Regions from separate parts of the Lysinibacillus sp. GbtcB16 genome, predicted to be linked through region 2. Evidence: predicted binding sites of a transcription regulator. Region 2 holds the regulator's gene; the other holds the start of a gene.
What was found. Region 2 encodes CtsR, which represses protease genes until heat stress. Its sites were predicted from a motif close to ATGGTCAATAAAGGTCAAACA; they were not measured.

Region 1: the regulator CtsR is predicted to act here: its motif matches at 1,990-2,010, upstream of clpP (ATP-dependent Clp endopeptidase proteolytic subunit ClpP).

The regions. Positions count from the first base shown of each region.
Region 1 is NZ_JAGXJV010000003.1:36,485-39,908, forward strand. It holds gene whiA (DNA-binding protein WhiA) at 1-886, shown strand, start outside; gene KVT27_RS15065 (HPr family phosphocarrier protein) at 1,000-1,257, shown strand; gene clpP (ATP-dependent Clp endopeptidase proteolytic subunit ClpP) at 1,309-1,902, opposite strand; tRNA gene KVT27_RS15075 (tRNA-Arg) at 2,220-2,294, shown strand; gene KVT27_RS15080 (basic amino acid ABC transporter substrate-binding protein) at 2,795-3,424, shown strand, end outside.
Region 2 is NZ_JAGXJV010000004.1:63,387-66,810, forward strand. It holds gene mcsB (protein-arginine kinase McsB) at 1-809, opposite strand, end outside; gene KVT27_RS16465 (UvrB/UvrC motif-containing protein) at 806-1,348, opposite strand; gene KVT27_RS16470 (CtsR family transcriptional regulator) at 1,362-1,832, opposite strand; gene KVT27_RS16475 (DUF4870 domain-containing protein) at 2,096-2,401, opposite strand; gene KVT27_RS16480 (class I SAM-dependent methyltransferase) at 2,527-3,210, shown strand; gene corA (magnesium/cobalt transporter CorA) at 3,246-3,424, shown strand, end outside.

The DNA of each region.
Region 1 (3,424 bases), on a different contig from region 2:
GAAAGCAGAAGTTTCTGCCCTAATTCGTATGAATGGTTCATTATCCTTTGCGAATAAACAACTAAGCTTGGACGTGCAAACTGAAAACGCTGCAATTGCAAGAAGACTATATACGATTATGAAAAAATTGTATCCGTACAATGTGGAATTACTAGTTCGTAAGAAAATGCGATTGAAAAAAAATAACGTATATATTTGCCGTGTAAGAGAAGGAGCGCGCGAGCTGTTAATTGATTTAGAAATCATCTCAGACGACTTTCAATTTAATCATACGATCTCAAGAAAGCTCATTAAAAAAAATGGTCAAAAAAGAGCCTATTTAAGAGGTGCATTTTTAGCAGGAGGCTCTGTCAATAACCCAGAAACGTCCGCCTACCATTTAGAAATTTATTCTTTATATAAAGAACATGGTGAGGCATTGATGGATTTAATGAATGAATTTGAACTCAATGCCAAAACAATTGAACGTAAAAAAGGCTTTGTTACTTATTTAAAGGAAGCCGAAAAAATTTCTGATTTCCTTAATATTGTAGGCGCCCATCAGGCAATGATGAAATTTGAGGACGTTCGGATATTGCGAGACATGCGCAATAGTGTCAATCGTATTGTGAACTGTGAAACAGCCAACCTAAACAAAACAATTGGAGCAGCATTACGGCAGGTAGAGAATATTCGATTTATTGAAAATTCTATTGGTCTTGACCAGCTACCAGAAAAGCTTCGTGAAATTGCACGATTACGAGTAGAGTATCAAGATGTTACGTTAAAAGAACTTGGTGAAATGGTATCCAGTGGTACCGTCAGCAAATCAGGTGTCAACCATCGTTTAAGAAAAATAGACGAAATAGCAGATGCATTAAGACGCGGTGAAAAAATAGGTGGTTAAGTTTTCATACTTTTCAGGTATGAATGTCATGCGTAATCGCTTATTGTTCTTTTGCTAGTAAGTAAGGTAAGATAAAACTAATAGATGAACGGTAGTGAAGGGGAGTTTTGAGAATGATCGAGAGAAGAGTCCAGGTTAAATTAAAATTAGGACTACAAGCTAGACAAGCAGCACTATTTGTGCAAGAGGCCAATCGTTTCAGTGCGGATATCTTTCTAGAAAAAGATGAAAAAAAAGTGAATGCCAAATCGATAATGGGTGTCATGAGCTTAGCGGTGGCGAAAGGTACCGAAGTAACGTTAAGTAGTGAAGGCAATGATGCTGAGCAAGCGGTTACAGCATTAGCTACAATTATTGAAAATGAAGATTAACAAACAAATAAAAATGCCTCTCAGAGTAATTTTCTGGGAGGCTTTTTTGTATTATTTATTATCCGTACTACGGTGCATAATGTGATCGATTAAACCATATTCTTTTGCACGTTCAGCTGTCATGAAGTTATCACGATCTGTGTCTCTTGCAATGACTTCAAGTGGTTGACCAGTGCGCTCAGATAAAATGCCGTTTAATTTTTCACGTAAGAATAAAATACGTTTAGCAGCAATTTCAATTTCTGTCGCTTGACCTTGTGCGCCACCTAGTGGTTGGTGAATCATTACTTCCGCATTTGGTAATGCAAAACGTTTACCAGGTTCACCCGCAGCAAGTAAGAAAGCTCCCATTGATGCAGCCATACCAATACAAATCGTTTGAACTTTTGGCTTAATAATTTGCATTGTGTCATAAATAGCCATACCAGCCGTAATTGATCCACCTGGCGAATTAATGTAAAGAGAAATGTCTTTGTCTGGATCTTCTGCTTGTAGGAAAAGTAGCTGTGCGACAATTGAGTTCGCCACATTGTCATCAATAGCACTTCCTAAAAGGATAATGCGGTCTTTAAGTAGACGTGAATAAATGTCATATGCACGCTCACCACGGCTTGTTTGTTCAATAACTGTAGGAATTAAATTCATGTTAAATCCTCCTTCAAAAAACTAAATTCGATTACCTTTGCTGAAATCTACATTGTTTATTTCAGCTGTAACCTTATCATACACATTATAGTCAGGGAAGGTCAAATATTAACCCTGCTAAAGTGAAATTAATTAAAATAAAAAAAATAAATTCTTTTTGCATTCTATGGTTGAAATATATGTGATACGTTTGTATAATAGGTAAGGTTATAAGTTTGAAAGTACAGGACACTATTTTGCAGGTATGCTTCAAATGAGGATTATCTACATCATGCTTTTCGTAAGCCTAGGGTGAGTACTTTTTTTTTGTGTTTTTTGCCCTCGTGGTGTAATGGATAACACGTAAGATTCCGGTTCTTGCACTGGGGGTTCGATTCCCTCCGAGGGCGCCATTTTACTGAATATTGATATACTGTAATAGCTCAATCTCCTAATAAGTAGTTTAGCAGCCTGCTTAGTGGAGATAGAGAGGAAAAGTAATGGGAATACTGTCCTAGTTGGCATTATTCCCCTATTTATGCCTTTCAAACCTTCAAGAAAGCAACAACTCCAAATTATTTTTTAGTGAACATACTGTCCGTGAAGGCTAGTAATAGCCGAAAAAAAGAATCCTTTCTGAGGGGATTCTTTTTTTTTTGTTTAAATTTATCGAAATTTGGCATTGCTTCTATTGTATATATATTAGTTTTAGTTTCGTTTTCTTGTTATTAATGCTTATTTTTTCTATTTAATTGGGTTTTCCATTAATTAATATGAAAAAATATTTAGTTTTATGCGAAAAGTTGTTGTGCAAATACTATAATGTTAATATAATTGACCTAATAGTCTAACATTTCCGAATTGCGAAAAATAATACGCAGGATGGAAAATTATCGAAATAGGGGGAAATGCAATGAAAAAAACAGCTTGGATGTTACTTATGGTTATAGCAGCGCTAACTTTAGCACTTGCAGGATGTGGCACAAAGGACAATGCCTCTTCTGGTAGCACACCTTCAGAAGGTGCGGATGGCAAGAAAGTATATAAAGTAGGTACAGAAGCAACTTTTGCACCGTTTGAATCTGTTGACGATAAAGGGAAAATTGTGGGGATTGATGTCGATATTTTAAAAGCAATTGCTGATGAAATGGATTTCGAAGTAGAGTGGAATAATATTGGTTGGGAACCCGTTTTCCAAACAATTAAAAACGGTGAAACACATATTGGTGCTTCAGGGATTACAATTACAGATGAGCGCAAAGAATCATTTGATTTTACTGAGCCATACTATGAATCTCAATTATTAATTGTTGTGAAAGAAGATTCAAAGATTAAATCATTAGATGAATTAAAAGATAAAAAGGTGTCCGTACAAATTAATGCTACTGGCCATATGGCAGCTAAAAAGCTACAAGGTGAAGCAAGTACAAATATTATGGCTTTTGAAAGTCAGCCAATCGCAATTCAAGAAATGCTAAATGGTAATGTTGACGCAGCTATTGGAGACAATGCGGTAGTATACGAATATATTAAAGCGCATCCA
Region 2 (3,424 bases):
ACTCGATCTTCTAAAGCCAGCTCGGCTTTTTCCATCAATCTACCTCTTGCATGCCGTTCTTTTTGTATAATTTTTTCAGCAACACTTTGTATATCTGCTAAAATATCTTCCTCTGTCTTTCCAAGAGTAATTTGGTTGGACACTTGATAAACATTTCCTAAATTTTCGCTTCCTTCACCATATATACCTCTTACGGTCATACCTAAGCGTGTCATCGCATTTATAATTTGATTCATCTGTCCCGTTAACGTAAGAGCAGGTAAATGCATCATCACAGATGCTCGTAGCCCAGTACCAATATTTGTAGGACAGCTTGTTAAATAGCCAAACGTATCTCGAAAAGCATAAGGTAAGACCTTCTCTAGAATACGGTCAATCTTATTCGCTTGTTCATAGGCATTTTGAAGCTGGAAACTCGCTGTCATACATTGAATGCGTAAATGATCCTCTTCATTCACCATAATACTCACGGATTCATCTTGTGACAGAAGCACGGAGCCCACCTGTTCTTTTTTGGCCAGCTGCGGACTAATCAAATGCTTTTCTACAAGAATTTGACGTTGTAAAGGTGTTAGATCATTGATAGCAAAATATGCATAATCATTTTGAAGGGTTGGACTATCGCTTACTGCATGTGTAACTGCCTGTTCCACCTGTAAAGCCTCGTTCTCTGAAAACGATAGTGGAAAACGATAGCCATCTAAATTTCGAGCAAGGCGAATTCGTGTACTAATGACAATATCAGAATAGTCGTCTTCAATACGCATCCAAGTAGGTGTCGCACGCTCTAAAAACGATTCAATCATCAAGACACATCACCACCTTCAAATTGTAGCTGCTTCTCAAGCTCTTTGACTTCATCTCGAAGCTTTGCTGCCTCTTCGAATTGCTCTTCATCTACAGCGAACTTCATGCGTTTACGGATATCCTCTATTTGCTTTTTAATGACATACACATTGCTATGGGCACCTGGCATTTTCCCAATATGTTGGGGGCCCGCCTGTATGCGGTTAAAGAGCTTAGGTAAATGCTCACTAAAAGTGTCATAACAGCTTGGGCAACCAAACTTACCTTCTTTTAAAAATTGCTTATACGTAAATTCACATTGTGGGCATGTTTGCTGTTGTGGCTGTGTTTGTTGTTTTTCTCCTACCTTTTGCCATGTAGGTGAGCCAAACCAGTTTGATAATAACTGTTGTATGGAAACTGGCTCTTGTTTAAACTCTGCATGAAATGGATGGAATTGTGAGGCGCAGACGTCACAATAATGGTGCTCCACCTTTTGCCCATTTTGAACTTGTGTTACAGTAACTGTCGCATTACGTTGTTTACAATGTTCACATATCATTTCCATCACCTCACTATTTCTGTTGCTCGTATTTTATAGTTGTCAGCATCGCCCGCAATATTTTTGCACGAATTATATCTCTTAGAGGGAGATGTAAATCGATTGTTGAGCGATCAATTGCTGCTAACATTAATTTCGCTTCTCGCTTTGAAATTACCTGCTCATCGATAAGTCGATATACTAAATCTTCTGCCATTGTTTGCGATGCTCCACCTTCAATATGCCGGAGAACATCGTCGATTAGATCAATCTGTGAATTCGCGCGGACACGTAAAATTCGAATGTATCCACCACCACCTCGCTTGCTCTCCACAAGGTAACCTCGCTCGGCGGTAAATCTTGTATTAATGACATAATTTATTTGTGATGGTACACATTGAAATTTGTCTGCAATTTCACTACGTTTTATTTCAATATGTCCTTCTCCACCTAATTCAAGTACTTGCTTTAAGTAACCTTCTATGATGTCTGATATATTACGCATTTTAGGAATACACCTCGCTTGCTTCACTGACTTTGACTATCTTTGACTTTCTTTGAGTATATTATACAAAACGCTTGAAAATAATTGCAATGATTTCGCCTAGAGAAAAATGAAAAGGCTAAAAAACGATATTCAAGCGTAGAAAATAGCACTAATTAGTGGTTATCAAGCATATCATTTTGCTTCCTACACCTAATGTACCCTTTTTATCCATAGAAAAAACGCAAGCATATGCAACTAGCATATACTTGCGTCTATAAAAATTATACCCAACGACCTACAATCGGATAACGCCAAGGCTCGTCAGTTAATGCTTTGACAATACCTATAATTGGTACTACAAATAGCATAATCCCAAAAACAATTAAAAATGGAATGCCAATAATGAAAATGCTTAAGAATCCAGAAACAGCAAGTAAAATTGCCATGACAAGTTGGAAAAGAATAGCTTGAATAGAAATTGCCTTCACTTCCTCATCCGAACTAATTAAAAAGAAGATAATGGGAACTAACCATGGCGCAAAAAACGAACTTGCGTGTATGATTACTTTAGACCATTTACTCTCCATATATATCAACCCTTTCTTTATACGTTATCTATCGTTTTATGTACTACTATTTACGGAACTATACCCGTAATAGTTTCAGTTTAAAGTGAGTTTTTTAAAAAAATTTTGAAAGGTCGTGATGAGAAATGGAATTCAACCACATATTAGCAAATGAATATGAAAAGGGGATTCGCCGTACTCTACCAAGCTATGATGCAATGCTTCGTTTAATACAAACTTTTTATCGTTCCACATTACATGAGCATGCGGATATATTGGTTGTTGGTGCAGGTAGTGGCAATGAAATATTGCAGCTAGCAGATGGAAGACCACATTGGTCATTTACTGGTATTGATCCGTCAGAATCCATGCTCGAAATAGCAAAGGAGCGTCTCCAATCTTTACCGAATGATCTGTCGTTCTATCAAGGAACATTGCTGGATACCCATCTACCTGCTATAAAATATGATGCAGCTAGTTGTGTACTCGTCCTTCATTTTATTCAAAGCTATGAAGATAAGCTATCGACCTTGAAAGAAATTTGGAACCATTTACAACCTGGCGCACCGTTTGTCCTAGTTTCGAAATACGGTCAACCTGGTACTATTGAAACGGAACTGCAATTCGATTTATGGCGTTCCTATTGGCTCCAACATACAAAGCTTTCCGTAGCTGATGTTGCAGAAATGGAAAAATCCATCCGGGCCCTGTCATTTATGCCCGAGGAAGCGATTTTAACTTTATTACAAGAAGTAGGTTTTATAAAACCTGCTCGATTTTTTGCCACTACTTTGTTTGGTGGATGGGTATGCTTTAAAGAAGAAGATTAAATTTATTTTGTAGTAAATACTTTGAGGTGAAAGCTGTGATAAGCACCATTGGCATTACAAAAAAACAACAATTACTAAAAGATTTCCCTTTGGAATCGATACATCAACAAGAATTCGAATGGTACTGGGTCGATTTTAATTGCCCTACTGCAGAGGAAGAATCTTTGCTAGATTCATTTTTTCATTTTCACCCACTAGCTATTGAAGATTGCTT